DNA from 3 places in the Ureibacillus sp. FSL K6-0165 genome. Region 2 is predicted to be linked to each of the others. Evidence: riboswitches for the same ligand, from Rfam matches in the RefSeq annotation. Region 2 holds a riboswitch; each other region holds the start of a gene.
What was found. Region 2 has a riboswitch for thiamine pyrophosphate ahead of NST00_RS04040 (LuxE/PaaK family acyltransferase). Riboswitches for the same ligand answer to the same signal wherever they lie in the genome.

Region 1 (7,237 bases), 400 kb from region 2:
ACTGTAACAAGTGTTACATCGCTTGTGAAGACACTTCTCATCAATGTATTGAAAGATTGAATGATGAGAATGGTAATCCGATTTTAAAAGTACGAGAAGAAGATTGTGTAGGATGTAATTTATGTTCGATTGTTTGTCCGGTGGATGGCGCAATTGAAATGGTTGAAGTGAAAGACCGATTACCGAAGATGACTTGGAACGAGCGTCAAGCGGCAATTGCAAAATACTCTATGGCCAATGTATCTAGTGAATAATTCATTCTGAAAACAGGGAGAGGAAATTTTGCATAAAAAGAGTAATTACTTAAAGTCTCCTGATTTGCTTCCGATAACGCATGCAAAGAGGAACATTAGTCCGTTCGGATTCGCTGTTATTTGGGTAGGTATGGCCATTGTACTTGCGGCATTTGCCATTGGAGCGGCAGGGATTGTTAATTTGCCGCTTCCAATGGTCATTCTCGCAACGATTATTGGTTCTGTTGCGATCGGAATTTTAATGACGATTATTGGGGATATTGGCGTTGAACATGGGCTTTCTTTCCCCGTTTATATGCGGGCTCCATTTGGAACAATTGGTACTCATATCCCTTCAGCAGTTCGTGGGATTACCGCTTCATGTTGGTTTGGAATTAACACATACTTTGGTGCTTCGGCAATAAACGGGATTTTAAACATATTATTTGGATTTGATCAATGGTTTATTTGCTTTATTCTATTTGCTACATTCCAATTAATCAATGTGTCTTTAGGAATTAAATCCATTGAACGATTTGCGGATTTTGCTGCACCAATCATCATACTCATTTCCATTTGGATGTATATTTCCTTAGCAGATAAAGCAAGCGTGCAAGGAAAAGATATTTGGACTTGGGTTGAATCACCTGCAACAGGTGTTGCTGCTTTTACTGCCTTCATGGTTATTGTAATGGCCAATATGGGATTCTGGGCAACGCTCGCAGCAGATATGCCTTCATTATCCAGATTCTTTAAAGCTCCAAAAAATGAGCGAAATTGGTTTAAGCGCAATAAAACGCAATTAGTAGGTTCCATCATTGTGATGCCGATTTTTAACACATTAATGATTATGATAGGTGCAGTTTGTTATGCCGCGGTTGGTACGGGTGATCCAATTGTGGCTTTACAAGAAGCAGCAAGTGGATTCATCTTAGTTATCTTGCTACTGATGATTATTCTCGCCCAATGGTCAACGAATACGTCAGCAAATGTTATTCCGGCAGCAACGATATTTTCAAATATTGGTGGACCAAAAGTGCCTTTCTGGGTTGGAGTAATCATTGCCGGCATCATCGGTATATTAGCCCAACCATGGAATCTGTTTGATATTCTTACTCAGGTATTGCTTATCATTGGCGGTATTTTAACATCGATTGTTGGTGTATTGTTTGCAGATTATTATATCCTTCGTAAAAGAAGAGTGAATGTTAAAGATTTATATGAAGTAGATGGTCAATATCGTTATGCTAACGGAATTAACTGGGCAGGAATGCTTGCATGGATTATTGGGGGAATTATTGCCAATTTATTACCGACCTATTCTTCAATTGTAGGATTGGTAGCAGGTGCGGTTATTTATTATATTCTTGCAAAATATTGGTGGTTTAAAAAATATCCTCAAGCTGAAATAGTAGATCCAGATGATTCCAAATATTTAGGAATTACAGCTGGTAGGGACTGGATGATTGATGGTACAGAGACGGATGTAGAAGTGATCTTTGGAGAGCTAGAGGTGGAGGCAACCGAGCAAGTCATCCCATCGAAAAACATAGAATGAGGTGATTTGATGTCTGAAGAATATAAGGAGTTTCTTAAAGAAAAAGAAATTATTGAAAAGTATTTAGAAAAGGGATTAAAAATAGAAAAAATTTACGAAAACTTAGATGGTACAGTTGTAAAATTTTCAAATAGTGATGAAGAAATAATACTTACAACTCCAAATGCTAGAAAATTAATAGTTACAAAGTTGATACATGCTTGATTCTTTCGTGCTTAACATGTGTTGTTAAGCACTTTTTTATTTGCATAAAACTCTCCTACATAAAGGAAATTGGTATGTAAAATAATGGACTTTATTGTCATAGGAAAATCACTCATGGTTTAAAAAATTCGGGATATTCTAATGAAGAAAGGAGGATTCGTTTTGGTTCGAAAAATATTTCTCCCCTTATGTTTGGCGATTGTATGCTTTTATATATTTCCGACTTACGTAAATGCAAAAGAAACGAAGGAAAATGTTTATCAGGAAAGAATGAATTTGTACAAAAGCTACGAAACGCCATTTGTCCCATGGTATCGTTTGGCGGCGGTCGATCAATATGAAAGAAATATCCAAGAAGTACGGAAGGATATTCCGAAGCGTGAGAGTATCATCGCGATTCAGTTTTCTCCTGAATTTTGGGTTGGAGAATTGAATCCAAATGAGGAAGATACTTCACCTTTTTCAATTGGATATTTTGGGGGGAAAGGTCTTGATGGAAACGGAGATGGCAAGGCAGATCGAAATCATGACCAAGATATTCTTTATACAATGGCAACGTATTTAAGCGAATTTGGCCCGTCAGAAGAGGATTTTAAAACTGCCTTATGGGAGTATTACAAAGATGAAAAAATTATCAATCAAATTATAACCATTCAAATACTTTATAAACATTTCAATTCTATTGAGTTAGACAAGCATATTTTTCCCCTCCCAGTTCGAGGCTATAATTACAGCTATAAAGGAACTTGGGGTGCTAGCAGGGGATGGGGCGGAAGACGTATACATGAAGGAACGGATATTTTTGCAGGCTATGGCACGCCTGTTCTGTCAACTTCTTATGGTGTTGTAGAAGTGATGGGATGGAATCAATTTGGCGGTTGGCGAGTTGGCATTCGGGATAATCATAATACGTATCATTATTACGCACATTTAGCATATTTCAATAAAGATTTGAAAGTTGGAGATATTGTAGAACCGGGAACAATTCTTGGCGCCGTAGGAAGTTCTGGATATGGTAAAGAAGGAACGAGTGGAAAATTCCCTCCACATTTACATTACGGAATGTATAAATTTAATGGCCGTACAGAATGGGCATTTGACCCATATCCACACCTTTTGCAATGGGAAAAACAAACAAAGAAGGGACAAAAATAACAAGAGTTGCTTTAGCGAAAAATCGCTAGAGCAACTTTATTTTATGGTAGAAGCCGCAAACATTTTTAGCTAAAAGTATTTGAAGAATATCCAGTCTGCTAAAAAAGATTATGCTTTTCAATGAGACACTGGGAAGTAGAAAGTTATATATAGTTGGAATAAAATACCAAAATTTATATTCATTTTAACTTATTGAAAATTTTATGAGTTCATGTAACAATGATTGTAATTTAATAAAGCATTATAAATCACTAGGGGTGCTAATTCATTTTAGCTGAGAGAGGCATTGCCTCAACCCTTTGAACCTGCACTAGGTAATGCTAGCGAAGGGAAGTGGTTGTTGGGACTCGTATTATCTATTTTTATATCTTTTTGCATTCATTTCGAGTTTTAAGCCACTTCAATTTGAAGTGGCTTTTTTTAATGGTGAATTGAAAGGGAGGGAGAAATGATGAAATTTACTGACCGACTCTTTGAAAAGTATTGGTCAACTTGGAGAAAAAACCATGAACATCCGTTTGTGAAAGAGTTAGGTGCAGGCACATTGGACCCTGACAAATTCCGTTTTTATATGATTCAAGACTATTTATACTTAATCGATTATTCCAAATTGTTTGCTTTAGGTGCGGTGAAAGCGCCAAATCTTGAAGTGATGACGGTGTTTGCCAACCTGCTTTATTACACAATGAATGGAGAAATGGCGTTGCACAGAAAATATGCGAGTCGTTTTGGCATAACGGAAAAAGAGCTGGAAGAGGCAAAACCGTCTCCGGTAACGCTTGCATATACGCACTATATGTTAGCTGTTGCACAAAATGGTTCTATCGCTGAACTTGCAGCTGCTCATTTAGCTTGTGCATGGAGCTACTGGGAAATTGGATGTGAACTTGCTGAAATCGAGGGTGCTAAAGAACACGGATTATATGGAGACTGGGTAAAAATGTACAGTTCCGAAGAGTTTGGCCAATCAGCGCAATGGAATCTCGATTTGCTTAATCAATTGGCAGAAGGAAAACCGGAATCTGAACTTTTACGACTAGAAGAAATCTTCTTAAATACAACACGATTTGAATACATGTTTTGGGACATGGCATACAACAGGCAAATGTGGCCGACTGATGAAAAAGTCAATGCATGAAAGGAAGTCAATGTATTGGAACTGCATGCCATAACTGATGGAAAAAAATCAATTAAAGAGCTGAAAGAGATTATTACATCCATTGCCGATGTTGTTGATTACATTCATATACGCGAGAAAAGTAAAGTGCCCGCAGAAATCGTTGCGCTAGTAGAAGAACTTATTTATGCAGGGGTGGAGAAAGAAAGGCTTGTTATTAACGACAGGCTTGATATAGCCCTACTTACGGGTATACGGAACGTACATCTTCCAGCAAACAGTCTTCCGGCAGCAAAAGTAAAAACGGCGTACCCATATATGAGAGTTGGGGTTAGTGTGCATTCCGTTGAGGAAGCAAAAACTGCTGAAGAAGCGAGGGCAGATTATTGTCTTTTCGGTCATGTATTTGAAACGGACAGCAAAAAAGGATTGGCAGGTAGAGGAACGAATGCCCTAGGTAAAATCGTTGAACAATTGCAGATTCCCGTGATAGCGATTGGTGGAATTACGCCAGACAACGTTGAACAAGTGCTGGAGAAAAAAGTGCATGGCATTGCGGTGATGTCTACCATTTTCTCATCGAGTCAACCAAAGGAAGCCGCAATCCATTTAAAAAATATTGTTCAAAAAGGGGGATGAAGTTGCATCTTTACATTAATGGCCGAAAAACAGAAGTGCAAAGTAGTATTCAAAGTGTTGAAGATTTGTTGAAGTTTTATAAATTACAAGATCGCATAGTCGTGGTTGAACAGAATGGCGAAATTGTATTGAAAGAACAGTACAGCAAGCAGCTAGTGAATGATGGCGACAAAATTGAAATTGTTCATTTTGTTGGAGGGGGATAAACATGTTAAAAATTGCAGATAAAGTTTTTCAATCAAGATTGTTGTTAGGTACAGGGAAATTTCCGAATTTTGAGATTCAAAAGGAAGCGGTAGAAGCATCTGGAGCAGAGATTTTAACTTTTGCGGTCAGAAGAATGAATATTTATGAACCATCCCAACCGAACTTTTTAGAAATGTTGGATCTTTCCAAATACACGCTTTTACCGAATACGGCAGGAGCCAAAACAGCGGAAGAAGCAGTGAGAATTGCGAAACTCGCAAAAGCTTCAGGGTTATGTGACATGGTGAAAGTCGAAGTCATTGGGGATGATAAAACTCTTCTCCCTGATCCTATTGAAACATTAAGAGCATCAGAAATGTTATTAGAAGAAGGATTTATTGTCCTTCCTTACACTTCTGATGATGTAGTGTTAGCGAAGAAGCTGGAGGAATTGGGAGTTCATGCTATCATGCCAGGAGCTTCTCCTATTGGTTCTGGACAGGGTATTATCAATCCATTAAATCTTTCATTAATCATTGAACAGGCAAATATTCCTGTCATTGTCGATGCAGGAATTGGTTCCCCAGCAGATTGTGCGATTGCAATGGAGTTAGGTGCAGATGGCATTTTATTAAATTCAGCGGTGTCAGGTGCAAAAGATCCAGTTAAAATGGCAAAAGCAATGAAACTCGCTATTGAAGCTGGAAGACTTGGATATGAAGCAGGAAGAATTCCGAAAAAGCGCTATGCTGTTGCCTCCAGTCCAACAGAAGGGATTCTTTCATAATGGAGCGATATTCGCGACAAATTTTGTTTTCTCCGATTGGTGAGGAGGGACAGAAAAAATTACTGAAAGGCCATGTACTCATTGTTGGTGCAGGGGCACTAGGTTGCGCGAATGCTGAGATGTTAGCTCGAGCTGGCATCGGTAAAATCACTATCATTGACCGGGATTACGTCGACTTGACGAATCTCGGTCGTCAACAACTTTATACGGAAGAAGATGCAAAAAATAAAATTCCGAAAGCTGTTGCTGCACAAAAACATCTACAAACAATCAATTCAACCATTCAAATTGAAGGGATTGTTGGGGATTTTTCAATTGAATTAGAAGAGATGGTAAAAGATGTGGACCTCATCATTGATGGAACAGATAATTTTGAAACGAGATTTTTCATCAATGATGTTGCCATGAAACACGGCATACCATGGATTCACGGTGCGGTTGTAAGAAGTTATGGTATGAGCGTTTCGATCGTGCCAAAACAAACACCGTGTTATAATTGTTTGCTTCAAGTGATTCCATCCGATGGTATGACTTGTGATACCGTTGGAGTCATTAGTCCAGCGGTGCAAATCGTTGCATCTTATCAAACAGCGGAAAGCCTGAAATACTTAGTGAGTGGAGAGGTGTCTAAACAACTGGTTTCCTTTGATGTTTGGAAAAGGGAGCATTCAATTATTGACGTTTCTTCTTTAAAAAGAGAGGATTGTCCTTCATGTGGGAATAATCCCACACATCCTTACTTAACATTAGAAACAGGTTTGAAAACAGCAGTGTTGTGTGGCAGAAATACGGTGCAAATCAGACCGCACCAAAAACAACAAATTTCATTGGATCATATCTCAAAAAGACTCCAACCGCTTGTTCAAAATTTAAAAGCGAATCCTTACTTAATTTCGTTCCAAGCAGAAGATGTTCAAATCGTTCTCTTTCAAGATGGCCGGGCATTAATTCATGGAACGAGAGAAGAAGAAAAGGCTAAAAGAATTTATCATCGATATGTGGGAGCATAAAAGTGCTGAAAGTTGCTTGTCATTGGGAAAAACACGGACACCTGTTAACTATGAGCGAAGTAGAAGTGGTATCAAAATATATTATTATAGAAGAAAGCGGGGAAGGTTCTCCGCTTATTTTTTTCAATAAATTAAAAAGCCCTCCTGATCGGAGAGCTCTTTTACAAACATTGTTAAGGTAATGTTTGTAGTGCAAGCCGCCTTGCCGTAATATTATAGAAAGTTTTAAAACCACGACTCCACCAATGTGGTAGTATAGAGGGGAATGTGCACGAAATCAACGTTTCTTCTTAACGTTAATCACTATATTTACGTTATTTTATGTTTGTTATCACGAATTTTACCCCC
Region 2 (7,237 bases):
TCCAATTGATTATTCACTAAACCTAACTGTTGATATGTTTCTGCTCCCTTTTGTAATACATCGGCATCAATAGCCCCTAATCCTTTTATCTCCGTATCTTCTGAAACTGAAGAAGCATTACGTAGCTTAATTATCTCTAAATTGATGTTTTCATCTTTTCCATCAATAGCAAATTCTTTCGCAAGTTTTGCAGCTTCTTCCGGATTTTCAAGCATCCATTGGGCGCTTTCTCTGTATGCGGCAACGAAACGCTTCAATTCCTCTTTTTTCTCTTCGTACGTTTTTTCTGTCACAACAAAGACATCACTTGGTATATTTAAATAATCTCTCACTTCAATTATATTTACATCGCCTAATCCTTTTTGTTTTGCAAGGTATAATCCGGTATCCGTTGCTGCAGTTGCATCCACTTGACCCTGTATTAGTGGGGCAAAATTTGATATGCCTGTTTCCACAATCTTGACATCATCCTCCGTCAAACCAACTTGGTGGAGAAGGATTAATAAGTTTTGTCGCGTTCCACTTGTTAGGCTGTAAACACCAATTGTTTTTCCTTTCAAATCTTCTGGCTTTTCAATACCGCTTTCTTTTAACGCCACAATATTGAACACGTTCTGTGGATAAATATTATAAATAACTTTTAATTTTTCTCCTTTGGCTAAAGCAAAATAAAGAGATCCAGGGTCAGTAAAGGCAATATCTGCTTGACCGGAAAGAATATTTTTAATAGCATCTCCACCACCAGCACCGGGAATCACCTTCAAATCAATGCCTTTTTCTTTGAAAAATCCTTTTTCATCATCGACTAATAGGTTGACGGATTCTGTAATAGGCTGGCTCCAGAGTGCAACTGTCAGCTGTGCAAATGATTCTTTTTCATTCGAGCCTTCCTCTTTTGAACCGCATGCTGTTAGAAGTAATAAAAGAAATGCGATGATTATATGTTTCAACTTCATATCTTTCATATCTCCTTCTTCAATCTTTTCATCCACATTTTTTCAAGCCAAGATACAGTTAAGTAAAGAATCATACCGAAAATTGTTAATAAAATTAATGTGGCAAACATAAGGGCGGTATCCATCATTGCTTGGGTTGCGATAATAAGCGCCCCTAGTCCTTCACTGCCGCCGATAAATTCTCCGACAACCGCCCCCACAATTGCAAGGACAACCGAAACACGAAGTCCAGCTAAAATGCCCAGCATACCAGAAGGAATTTTTAAGTGAATTAATGTTTGTAGCCGTGTTGCACCAAGCATTTTAAATAGTTCCTGCTTTTGTATATCGCTTAACTGAATAGCTGTTACTGTATTTTCAAGCAATGGGAAAAAGCATACAAGCGCAGTAATAACAACTTTGGACGTCATGCCGAAGCCAAACCAAAGAATAAATAACGGAGCCAATGCCAGCTTGGGAACTGCTTGACTCGCTATAATATAAGGAAACAGAAGCTTACGTAAAAAGGCCACTTCTCCCATTAGAACTCCTACCGTAAATCCAGCTACACCACCAAAAAAGAGACCAAGAATTACCTCAGCGGCAGTCCGCTGAATATGCTGTGTAAAATAGCCGCTTAAAAGTCCATCAACAAGGGTGAGTACTATTACAGAAGGAGCTGGTAATACAAGTTCGGAATAGGACTTGGATGTTACTTCCCAAATAACTAGTAAAAAAATGAATAATAAGAATGAATAAACGGATGTTTTTTTCATAAGCGTTCACCATTCATCACTTGACGTAACGTGAAACATAGTTCGTTAAAATAAGGCTCATATCTCATTTCCATTCTACGTGGGCGTTCAAGCATGATGGGGGTTTGATAGACAATTTCTCCATGTGCCATGACAGCAACTCTATCGGATAAATATACAGCTTCCGCAATATCATGGGTAATAAAGAGCACAGTAATATTATGCATATAGCACATTCTTAAAAGATCATCTTGCAGTTCTTCTCTTGTAATGGCATCTAATGCTGCAAAAGGCTCGTCCAAAAATAATAAAGAAGGCTTTTGCATTAAGGCTCTTGCAAGAGCGACCCGGCTTTGTTGTCCACCGGAAAGCTGTAAAGGGTAACAATCTCGATAAGAGGCTAACCCAACAAGCTCTAAGTATTCCATTGCCTGCTCCATATCCTCACTTCTGATTTTCCGTTTCAATTTAATAGGGAGAAGCACATTTTCAATAACTGTTTTCCATTCCAATAGAGTTGGAGTTTGAAAGACAAAACTACAATTAGGTAAAGGTTTGATTACTTCCTTTCCTTGCAGGCGAATGCTTCCATTCTCAGATGAAAGCAGGCCAGCAGCAAGCTTTAATAAGGTCGTTTTTCCGCAGCCACTTTTTCCAAGCAGACAATGAAACTCTCCTTTATTGATTTCCCAGCTAATCCCACGTAAAATTTGATTTTTTCCTTGTTCGTAACTGTACGTTACATCCTCCATTACCAAAAAACTCATATTAAAAACCTCCTAATCAACATAAGGAGCAAATTGTTCACTATCCACTATTGCCGATGATTCGATGTCTACCATTTGAATTAAATCCATTAGATTGAAGCGTCCATCATGATGCCAACCTGCTTCAGGGGAAGTCATTTTTCCTAGTGCTGTGATTCGTGTTACGCCAACGTTAGCCAACAACTCTGCCCAGTGGAAAAGTTCTTTAGGGGTTGCGGCCATACCAATCGTTTGAAGAAATGAGCGGTATGGCTTGATGTATGGCAGAATGTCTTCTAATTTTTCAAAAGAAATAACCCGAATAACTCGATTCAACGGGCTTGCCGTAAAAACTTTTTCCTCTTCTTCAAAAACAACCGTCCATTGATGTGTGGAAGTTCCAAGCACTTCTTTTCCTGTTTCTGTAAAAGTGCTCATTTCTTCCTTTTGCCGCCATGAAGCAAGGGCAACTGATTCTTCCATGGAAAGCTTACGCCTTGGATAACGCTTTTCGAAGTTTTCTAGCTCCCCCGCAATCAAGCGGGCAAATTCCACTGGCGATACTTTTCCGCCTTTTTGCACATAAAATAAGTGCGGTGAGTAACAACCTTGCTGATCGTAACGAATGACATCAAGTGCGGCTTGATGAGCAATTCGCCATGCTTTGTGCGCATCTAAGGCAGATTTTGAAATGATGCCAAAGCTTACTTTATGACCAAAAGGTAAAAAGCGAGTAGTAATGGGAACTTGTTTTTTTAAAGCTTGCAGCGTTTCGTTGTTACCGTATCCGATAACGAGATTCGACTTTTCAAATATCATCTTCTCTCGCTTTTCATCGCCGCCTTTCCACCACACAACTGCAAAGCAATTGGCAAGACTCGGCTCGGCCTCTGCTAAGGCTTTTGCAAACCAGCCGGCAAAAAGAGGTTCAGAACTTGAAACTTTTCCGATATTTCCTGCTTTTACTAGCAGACCAGATACGAAACTCCAAATAGGCAGTGCTGGAACATTCCCTGCCCATACATGGGTAATGAGTTCTGGTCCAATTGCTTTTGAAAAACCACCTTTTGCGCGCGGCTGAAAATGATCTAATAATAATGGATTTCCTAAATCTTCTACTAGGAAACGCTGGAGTTCGTGCTTGCGAAATGTTTTTAAAAAAGATGTAAGACCAAGGCGAATTACCTCCTCATCATAGCCGGTGACAATCGGAAGCAACTTTTCCGCCTGCTGTCGATAAGATGAACTGCGGTCCAAAAATTGTTCCGTTACATAACCGATGATGTCCACTACTGTTGATACCGACAGTGATTTTAAGATTTCCGCACTTTCTCTTTTCACCGTGTCAATGACCCTCTGCATTTGCTCTAATGTAAGGAGAGGCAGTTCCACTTCTAAATCCTGAAACTTCAGGATTTTCTTATCAAATTTCGTTTCTGCGATATTTGGAATATATCCAGCTGTTATTCTCATTTTGCTGTTCCTTTCGCCAATTGAATAAACTCTTCTACCGCTAGCGAGCATCCCCTTGCCTCGGCACCTTGAACTCTACCGAACAGATAAAATCCTTCATCAACCGCCATTCCTACATCTTCAGTAGCAACCGCCATTACGGAATTAAAGTTCGCTAAATCATAATGAACTAAAACACCACGTTCTCCTTCTGGAACCTCTTCACCTGTTAACGGATTGATGACTCTCGTACGAATCCAACTAGGTCCAGTTTTTATAGATGGAACGACCTCATTGCCATCATCATAAAATTGCGTGCTTAGCTCTGTTATGCCGTACATATTAATACAATTGCTTCTATCTACACCGAAATATCTTTCAAGCAACTGATAAAATTCATTTAAATCCAATTCCTTTGATTTATTTTTATAACCACCAGTATCAAGAATTTTGCTTCCCTTCGGCAGATTAAACGTTTTTCCTAAACGCTCCAATTCCTCAAACAAATGAACAAAACTGAAACTTGCTCCGAGCAAAGCAAATGGTTCTCCTGTTTTTTCGGCATGTTCCAACTCACTGATGATTTTTTGAATATGTACGCCGTTCTCTTTTAATAAATAGCAGCTGTCCTCTGTGCCAAACTCTTTCATGACAAGAGCTAAATAATGGGCTAAGGATGAGTGCGGCATTTTCTCTTCAGTTGGAAACAAAATTCCCATGCGGATGCGATTTGTTTCTTTCATAAACCGTTCTTTAAAGTTGATAATCATGGAAAGTTCTCTGATTTCGAGAGTGGAATGAAAGTGTTTGCCTTGTTTTCCTTGGGTTGTTCCGCTTGTCATAAAGACTCTAACCGCTGCCTCTGGATCTGAACATGTCAATGGAACCTCTTTAAAGGCACTCATCGGCACATAAGGAATGTCTCGCCAATTTTTCACAAGCCGCGGTGTCTTTCCTTTTTGGCGGCAAAATGTTTGATAGGGGAGATTATGTTTGTATTGATAATTAAAAATATGTAAAGCCAAGCTATTAAACTCTTCTTCTGAAGCTTGATTCTTTTTGATAAATTGAGAAAGTTCCTCTATGATTTCTCGTTGCTGAGTCATCGGTTTTCACCCTTTCCGCAAAATAAAATGCACTCTGCCTAAGCAAAGTGCATAATTCGACTTACTACACTCCCTGCGCTGGCATTACCCAAATCAGGTTCAAACGGTCAACGACGGATTAGTCGTACTCTCAGCCTGCTTCCGCAAGCCCCCGGTTAATATATTCAATTTCAATATAAAGTCTACTTATTCTTATGAAAGATTGCAAATTCTTTTGAATTATCACCCTAAAATTATGTAGATATTCAATTATTTTTTGTTGCAAATGCAACAAAGTTTGATTAAAATGAATTAAAAATATTGCATTTGCAATAAAAATGAAGGAGTTCATTATGAAAGAAGTTCTTCGTGAAATTGGGATGATAGCACGAGCACTAGATTCAATCAGTAATATCGAGTTTAAAGAATATGACTTAACAAAAGGTCAGTATTTGTACCTTGTACGAATATGTGAGAACCCAGGAATTATTCAAGAAAAGTTGGCTGAAATGATCAAAGTGGATCGGACAACTGCATCACGCGCAATAAAAAAACTAGAAATGAACGGATTTGTTGAAAAGCGAGAGGATCCACAAAATAAAAAAATTAAGAAACTCTATGCGACCGAGAAAGGCAATAATGTTTATCCGTTTTTAATAAGAGAACATGATCATTCTAACGCTGTAGCTTTACAAGGATTATCTGAAGTAGAAGTGGAAACATTATTCAATCTTTTGCAGCGGGTAAGAAAAAATGTTGAAAAAGATTGGGAATACGTTAAGAAGGGAAACAAACGAAATTATTGATATGAGGAGAGATGTTCACTATGACAATCAAAATAAAAACATGTACCCTTGAAGATTTGCACACATTACAAGAAGTGGGCATTGAAACGTTTTATTACACATTTAAAGATCAAAATTCACCTGAAAATATGAAAGTATATTTAGAAAAGGCATTTAATATAAAACAATTAGAGAAAGAGCTATCCAATATTCATTCACAATTTTTCTTTGTCTATTACCAAAATGAATTGGCGGGTTACTTAAAAGTCAATAGTGATGATGCTCAGACGGAAAAAATGGGCGATGAATTCCTTGAAATTGAAAGAATTTATATTCGAGAGAAATTTCAGAAGCATGGACTTGGTAAATCCTTGCTAAATAAAGCGATTGAAGTTGCAAAGGAATGGAATAAAAAGAAAATTTGGCTTGGGGTTTGGGAAAAGAACGAAAATGCAATTGGTTTTTATAAGAAAATGGGATTTGTTCAAAAAGGATCTCACTGTTTTCATATGGGCGATGAAGAACAGACTGACTTGATTATGATCAAAACATTGGAAGGTTGATTAACATGTACATACCGAAATATTTTAGGGTGACGGATATAGACGAAATTATTGATTTTATTCAGAAAAACTCCTTCGGCACGATTGTTTCGACATTTGAAAATAAACCAATTGCTACTCATTTACCGTTGGAGTTGCGAAAGCAAGGGGATGATTATTATATAACGGGACATTTAGCTATCAACAACCCTCAATGGAAAAGCTTTGAATCACAAAATGAAAACGTGCTTGTAATTTACCAAGGTCCACACGCATATATCTCATCATCTTGGTATAGCCATGAAAATGTACCAACTTGGAATTATCAAGCTGTCCATGTTTATGGAAAAGCTAGTATTATGAACGAAACTGAGTTAGAAGAAGATCTTATTTTATTATTAAAAAAATATGAAGGGCATCGTAACAATCCTGTATTATGGGAAAATCTTTCTGCTCAAACAAAAAAACAAATCAAAGGAATTGTTGGAATAAAAATTAAAATTCAAGAATTGCAAGCTGCCTATAAATTAAGTCAAAACCGAAATGAAGAGGATTATCTGAACATCATTGAAAAATTGGAATGCGAAGGCGATTTAAGCTCTAAACAAATGGCAAAAGTAATGAAAAGAAGAATAAAAAATAAAAAAGGCGAGTTAGGAAAATCTGAATAACAAGATGAGAATATTAGAATAGAAATTGAGGAGGAGCTGGGACAAAATCCTCCTAAATAGAAAAATAGCCCATGAAGTTTTGCACATTGCAAAATTTCATGGGTTTATATTTTTTTAGGTTTTAAAAAACTTTCAGGATATCCATTACATTCATCATGTACAAAAGTAAAAGAAGGATTCTCCTTTTTTATTATATTTAAGCCAGTTAAGTATCAACTTCTTTTCTATTAATTAAATGGAAGAATTTAATAACATTAACAGAATAT
Region 3 (7,237 bases), 400 kb from region 2:
TGGAAGAAAAGAAACGATTAGCGGATCAACAACTAAATGAAGCAAAGGCATTAAAAAATAGCTATATTAATCAAATTGAAGGAACATTACCAAAACGAGAATCATTGTTGTTTACAATGCTTAGTCAACATTCCAATATTTATCAGATTCTAGAAGGATTGGCAGAAGAACAGCAATATTATCAGAAAAAAATTAAAGATGATGAACGAATGTATCGAGAAGCTTTCAAAAAACATCAAGAGGCATATGAAGTTTATGTTGCGAATAAAAAGTTAAATGATCAAATTGATGAATATGAAAGGAAAAAAGAAAAGCTATCCTTTTTACAATCTCAAAAAGACCATTATGAACAAATAAAACAAACAATCGATGCAGCAAATCGTGCAAGCCGAATTTTCCCACTCTATTCTTATCTGATGGAACTGGATAAGGAAAAACAATCCATCGAAAAGAGAATGGAACTCGTTACAAAACAGTTAGAAGCAGCAAAATGGACATTTGCTAAAGCAGAAGAAATGTTCAAGATGGAAGCAATGAAAGAGGAAGAACGGGAACAAGCGAATGAACGAGTAAATGAATTAGAAAAACTTGTCCCTATTTATGAGCAAATGAACGAACAAATAAAGCTCGTGGACAAACTGTTGAATGAAAAAAATCAATTGCAAACTCGCCTACAAAACATAGTAAAACAGATCGAAGAAAAGGAATGGGCTATTCAACAGTTGAGCGAGATGATTGAAAAGCTGGAAGAAGACACAGAATCATTGAATGAACTATTAGAACAGCAACGACTATTAAGAGAAATTGTAGATACCTACACAAAATACTTTGAGGTAAACGCTGAAGTCCATAAACTAGAAAACGAATGGCTTAAAGCGACATCTACCTATGAAGAAGTTCAAAATATATATGCTCAGGAAGAGGAAAAATGGTTGAATAATCAAGCGGCCATTCTTGCGAAGAGTCTCCTGCCTGGAATGCCTTGCCCTGTTTGCGGTAGTACGGTACACCGAATCGAACATACAGCATCAACTGAAACCGTTAATCAAACGGAATTGAAAAAACTGAAAGCAACATTAGATGAAGCTCAGCAAAAGAAATTTGCTGTTCAAGGGAAATTAGAATCGAAACGACATCAATTACAAGAAATAGAACAAAAATTAATGCAATATCATGCGCCATTAAAAGAATATCAAAAATATGTTCATCAATTACAAGATATAAATATTGCTATAAAAGAAAAAGAACGTCAAAAAGAAGTACTTACATTAAATAAAAAACAAATAAAAATTCTGCAAGATGAAAATGCACAATTAGTTCATTTTCGTAAGGAAATCGAACGTCAGTATCATGAAAAACATGAACAATACACGCAGAATAGTACGATTTTAGAGCAACAAAAAAAATTAATACCAGAAGAGATTAAAGACCTTTCCCAATTACAAGTTGCACTTCAACAAGCAATCAGCAATAAGCAACAATTAAAACAATCTTGGGAAACAGCCCAAAAGCAGTATCAGGAAGCTAACAAACAAGTTGTAATGAATGAAGAGGCATTTAAACAAATAACTGAACAAGTGAAACATATTCAAGTAAAATGTCAACAATCAAAGGAAAATTTCCATTCAGCTCTTCTACTAGCAAGGTTTACATCGACGGAAGATTTTCTACTTGCTAGACGTCCAGAACAGGAAATTGAAGCTTTACAAATGCAATATGATAATTATTCAAAGGAGCTTCATTTTTTACAAGTGCAAGTGAAAGAGGAAGCAGAAAAATTAAAAGATAAAGAAAAGGTCGATTTAACAGAAGCTGAAAAAGAATTGGAAGCGTTGCAGTTTAATTATGAAAAAGCATTAGATGAATTAAACTACTCGAAAGCTTGTGAAAAACATTGCATCGACTTTGCAGAGAAGCTTGAAAGACTTGCCAATAATATATTTCAAATGGAAGAAAAATCGAATCAAATCATAGAATTATATAATTTACTTCGTGGACACAACAGCAAAAAAATTTCCTTTGAACGCTATGTACAAATGGGGTATTTAGAGCTCATTACAGAAGCAAGCAATCTTCGTTTGAAAAATTTATCGAACGGTCAATATTATTTACAAGTTTCTGACCGATTGGAGTCCTACGGTAGGCAAAGTGGATTAGGATTAGATGTATATGATGCATACACTGGACAAGCAAGAGATGTAAAAACTTTATCTGGCGGAGAGAAATTTAATGCTTCGTTAAGTTTAGCACTAGGAATGGCGGATGTGATTCAAAGCTTCCAAGGAAATGTTCAAATCGAAACAATGTTTATTGATGAAGGTTTTGGCTCCCTTGATGAAGAATCGTTGATGAAAGCAATTGATACGCTCATTGAACTACAAAAATCCGGCCGAATGATAGGGGTTATTTCTCATGTGGAGGAATTAAAATCGGCAATGCCTGCTATATTACAAGTAGAAAAATTAAAAGAGGGCTATAGTAAAACATCCATTATATTAAAGTAAATAATGAGGTTGCAATCTTCATATAATTTGATAAAATGACATTGTTCCCAATAGAATATAAGATTTGTACCACAAGGGGTGCTGATGAAGTCAGCTGAGAGTGTGCCGGATGCACTAACCCTTAGAACCTGTAAGTTAGTACTTGCGTAGGGATGTGGATAGAAACCGAAACAAAGACGTCTCGGCTCTGTCCGGACGTTTTTTTATTTTGTAGTTTTCTATCCTTCTCTCAAGTTCTATAAACGAAGAGAAAGGAGATAATTGAATGAGAAACCAAAAATTATTATGGATGGTTGAAATTGCGATTTTTGCTGCAATTGGTTATGTGTTAGACCAATTGAAATTTTCTATTTGGGCGCAGGGTGGATCCGTTAGTTTAGTTATGCTGCCTATTATTTTAATCGCTATTCGTTGGGGACTATCTGCAGGACTTATGACTGGATTGATTGTAGGATTATTGAACATGACAATTAATCCTTATATTGTCCATTGGGCTCAAGCATTGCTTGATTATGTTTTTGCATTTACTTTCGTAGGATTTGCGGCAATTGTTCGTAAACAAGTGTTAGATGGAGTATCAGGAAATCGTAAAAATAAAATTGCATTATTTGTTATCATCGGAACAATTATTGGCGGTTTGTTGCGCTTTATTTGTCATACACTTGCAGGAGCTATTTTCTTCAAAGAATATGCAGGCGATCAAAATGCCTGGATTTATTCTATCGGGTATAATGGTTCATATATGGTTCCGGCTATTATTTTAACTGCAGTTGCAGCGGTGCTCATCTTTACTGCAAGCCCAAGATTGATAAAAAAAGAAAATTGATTACAATTGAGTTAATTTCATAATTCTCACCCCTTGATTTTCAAGGGATTCAAGACAATAAAAAATGGGTACCTCCCCAAATTTCGTTATAATGGTAAGTAACCAAACAAACCATACGAAAGAGGTGAGTACCCTATGACTATTGTAAAACAAATTTCTCTTTTTGACATCCATCAATTATTAGAAATGGAAAGTTCCCATCGTTATGATGCCATTTTTAGTGTGATTGACATTCAACCTATTTTTCAATTGTTTTCTAAAAAGACATTGAAAGGTGCACCACGTGAATTGAATTATGGTGCAATGATTCAATCGCTGATTATTCGTATTGTCGAACGAATTCCAACAATGAAGGATTTAGTCAAACGTTTGGTCCATGATCCTTTATTTCGTTTCGACTGTGGATTCCTTGTGTCTGATGTCGTACCATCTGAAAGCTCTTATTCACGCATGATTCAAGTCATTAGTGAATCAGATGTGCTAGATAAAATGAACGATACACTCATCAAAACAGCGATGTTGGAAGGCTTTCTAAATGATGAACATGTCGCCATCGATGCGAGTCACTTTGAAGCTCGTGATGCTTTCACACCATCAGAAAAGAAAGCACCTAAAACTCCTAAAAAACGTGGTCGTAAAACTAAAGCTGAACGAGCTGTTTGGTTAGCCGAACAAGTAGAGAAAAAAGGAAATCAATCAACCTATGAAAAAGAACTGAAAGAACAGCTGGATATCCCATTAGAAACCCTTTGGAAGGATGTACCGATTGAGCCAAAATGGGGTGTGAAAAAGAATAGTAAAGGAAAAAATACATTCTGGTTTGGTTATAAAGCACATTTAGCTGTTTCGACGAAAAGTCAATATATCATCACTCGTTTGATGTCCTCAGGTAATTTAAGTGATTGTAAAGCTGCGATTCCATTATTGAAAAAACTTCATCACTTAGGAAACGGTCAATTTACAATAGCTATATTTGATGCTGGTTATGATGTTGAACCTATTTACCGTCAAGCCGTATCACAGTCCATGCGAGTCGTGATTCCTTACAACGTTCGCCGAGAAGGAGAATATATAGGATTCGATGAACATTTTCGTCCAACCTGTGTGCGTGAACATAGTTACCAATATGACAGCTTTGACGCTAAGTACAATACATTAAAATTCACACGTCCAAAGGAATGTGCAACTTGCCCATTACGAGAAGACACCCTTTGCCAAAAAGTTTTCAAAATCAAATGTGATATAGATATCCGTAAATTTACCTATCCAGCACGTGGGACAGAACGATGGAAACAGCTTTATCAAGAACGTACAGCAGTCGAACGCGTTAACGCTTATTTAAAGGAATACTTTCAATTAAACAATGTCCGTCATCGTACAGGAAAGAAAGCAAAAATGCATTTCAATCTGGTGACGTTAATTTATAATACCTGCAAACTAGCAGTTGATCGAATCAATGCTTTATTACAGCAACAAAACCAAGTTGCATAATTAAAAAAAAAAAACGAAGTTTTTAGTATAGGGGTACTCTATACTTCAGAAAAACTATGATTTATGAAATTGATTCAATTGTGAATTAAAATAAAAAGCGAATTGGGAGACAATATTGTTTTCCTAATTCGCTTTTTTATGGATAAATTTTTATACGTTTATCTAATTTTACCTACAATCCATTTCCCAAAAGGTAAATACGAAATGCATTTTGAAATGGTAATGGCAACGATTAGCGTTGATATCATCATTGCTAAAATTGCTAGATAACCATTGTTGAAAAATGATACAAAGTACTTTGCGGTTAATGATAATATGTTCCAATGAATTAAATAAATCATAAATGCATATTTGCTAATGATTCGAATAATTTTAAAAGATGGAATCAGTTGTCCATAGGCTAAGATCATGCTTGTTATTCCAACGACAAAAGGAATCAAATCCATCCTTCTAGAATGTATTTCAACCATTCCGAATTTATAGCCATACCAAATATAAAGAGCTGATAGTGCCGTGAAAATTACAGTGAAAATGCGATATTTTTTCAATAGTGGCTGAATTTTTTCATAATTTGCACCGATTATGAATGCGATTACAAAATAAACGAACCAAGCTGTTCCATACAATTTTTCATACTTCATATTTTCTTGAAAGAATGGATATGGTAAATCAAAAATTCGATGCTGCAGAAAATACAACAATACACATAAAGGTAACACGACAAAAGATGGCCATTGAAATTTAATCATTAGCCAAAACAATAGATACAATTGAAGAATAACTAAAACAAACCAACCTACAAATTCACCTAGAACGATATTGTTATAAAAGGTTTGCCAAATTAGACCATTTTGGTAGTTATATTCAATGACAAGGGCATCAATAAAAGCCCAAAATATATATGGAAGTAAAATGAATTGAAGCCGTTTTGACCAAAACGATTGTGGGATTCCATCTTTATATTTTGCTGCAAGTATGATGATGGAAAGTAAAATAAATGTCGGTGTAGCATAACATAGAAGTATTCGGATATAATGAACCATTACTGAATTTTCAGAAAGACCTGATTCTAGGTTATAAAAAGTAGTTGAATGTAATAGTAAAATTGATAAACATGCAATAACTCTTAATAAATCCCACTCTTTAATTCGCAATGATAAAACTCCTATTGTTTTTATATTTATTTTTTATAATGTTTGATTATAACATGATTAAAATACCAAGGTATAAATAAATTTTCATTGTATATTCTATCATTTCTAGAATAAAATCATATATCATATTGTGTAGTACATTCCTAAATATAAACTTGGATTTCCGAAAAATTTTATAGAGTATGTTATATTATAAAAAGAAATTGTATAGAAGAAAGGAAATTTTACATGATTGTAAAAACACAAGAAGAATTAGAAGCGTTAAAAAAAATTGGGCGCATTTGTGCAGAAATTCGAGAAGCGATGAAAGCGGCAACTAAACCAGGCATCACAACGAAAGAGTTGGATGAGATTGCCGGCCGCATGTTTGCTGAAGCAGGAGCACTTTCTGGTCCAAAAGGTGAATATGATTTCCCAGGATATACATGTATTAGCGTCAATCACGAAGTTGCACACGGTATTCCAGGCAATAAAGTCATTCGAGAAGGTGACTTAGTCAACATTGATGTTTCAGGCTCACTAAATGGTTATTTTGCCGATACAGGCATATCTTTTGTTGTAGGCGAAGGGTATGAAGACAAAGAAAAACTTTGCCGTGTTGCTAAATCTGCCTTCGAACGAGCAATGACAAAAGTAAAAGCAGGCTCTAAATTAAATCAAATTGGGAAAGCTGTTGAACGAGAAGCAAAAGAACATGGATTAAAAGTCATTATGAATTTAACGGGGCATGGAGTAGGGCGTTCTTTGCATGAAGACCCACAACACATATTAAATTACTATGATGCGTGGGATGGAACTATTTTAAAAGAAGGGATGGTTCTTGCGGTAGAGCCATTCATTTCTGAAAAGACAGATCATATTATTGAAGCTGGGGATGGATGGACATTTATTACACCTGACAAATCACTCGTTGCACAAGTTGAACATACAATTATTGTGACAAAAGATAAGCCAATAATTATTACGCAAATTAATGAATAATCATTCGCTTTTATTTCATAAAAAAAATCCTGAACGTTTAATGACGTACAGGATTTTTTTTCATAAATAATACTCCAACAATTAATACACCACTTAAAAATAGGGATGAAGTTGTAACTAATAGTTCATCAAATCCGTTTGAAATTGCAATTCCTATAAAAGACCAAACAAACACAAGTGGATATGCGGTGTCATAATGATGATAACGTAAATGCAATGCAACTAATGTGGCAAATGTTAATATTATTACCACCCATAAAGCATTACTCAAGCCGAACCCG

Region 1: another riboswitch for thiamine pyrophosphate. It lies ahead of tenA (thiaminase II); the one in region 2 lies ahead of NST00_RS04040 (LuxE/PaaK family acyltransferase).
Region 3: another riboswitch for thiamine pyrophosphate. It lies ahead of thiT (energy-coupled thiamine transporter ThiT); the one in region 2 lies ahead of NST00_RS04040 (LuxE/PaaK family acyltransferase).

What each region holds. Positions count from the first base shown of each region.
Region 1 is NZ_JBBOQS010000001.1:406,530-413,766, reverse strand. Features, by position in the region: gene preA (NAD-dependent dihydropyrimidine dehydrogenase subunit PreA) at 1-254, shown strand, start outside; gene NST00_RS02080 (NCS1 family transporter) at 283-1,791, shown strand; gene NST00_RS02075 (hypothetical protein) at 1,801-1,995, shown strand; gene NST00_RS02070 (M23 family metallopeptidase) at 2,158-3,150, shown strand; TPP riboswitch at 3,394-3,499, shown strand; gene tenA (thiaminase II) at 3,602-4,288, shown strand; gene tenI (thiazole tautomerase TenI) at 4,304-4,906, shown strand; gene thiS (sulfur carrier protein ThiS) at 4,903-5,112, shown strand; gene NST00_RS02050 (thiazole synthase) at 5,115-5,879, shown strand; gene NST00_RS02045 (ThiF family adenylyltransferase) at 5,876-6,889, shown strand.
Region 2 is NZ_JBBOQS010000001.1:807,683-814,919, forward strand. Features, by position in the region: gene NST00_RS04020 (ABC transporter substrate-binding protein) at 1-956, opposite strand, end outside; gene NST00_RS04025 (ABC transporter permease) at 962-1,711, opposite strand; gene NST00_RS04030 (ABC transporter ATP-binding protein) at 1,708-2,457, opposite strand; gene NST00_RS04035 (acyl-CoA reductase) at 2,470-3,909, opposite strand; gene NST00_RS04040 (LuxE/PaaK family acyltransferase) at 3,906-4,994, opposite strand; TPP riboswitch at 5,048-5,159, opposite strand; gene NST00_RS04045 (MarR family winged helix-turn-helix transcriptional regulator) at 5,327-5,779, shown strand; gene NST00_RS04050 (GNAT family N-acetyltransferase) at 5,800-6,321, shown strand; gene NST00_RS04055 (FMN-binding negative transcriptional regulator) at 6,327-6,971, shown strand.
Region 3 is NZ_JBBOQS010000001.1:1,204,483-1,211,719, forward strand. Features, by position in the region: gene NST00_RS05910 (AAA family ATPase) at 1-2,504, shown strand, start outside; TPP riboswitch at 2,569-2,674, shown strand; gene thiT (energy-coupled thiamine transporter ThiT) at 2,770-3,330, shown strand; gene NST00_RS05920 (transposase) at 3,466-4,821, shown strand; gene NST00_RS05925 (acyltransferase family protein) at 4,980-5,975, opposite strand; gene map (type I methionyl aminopeptidase) at 6,204-6,956, shown strand; gene NST00_RS05935 (hypothetical protein) at 6,994-7,237, opposite strand, start outside.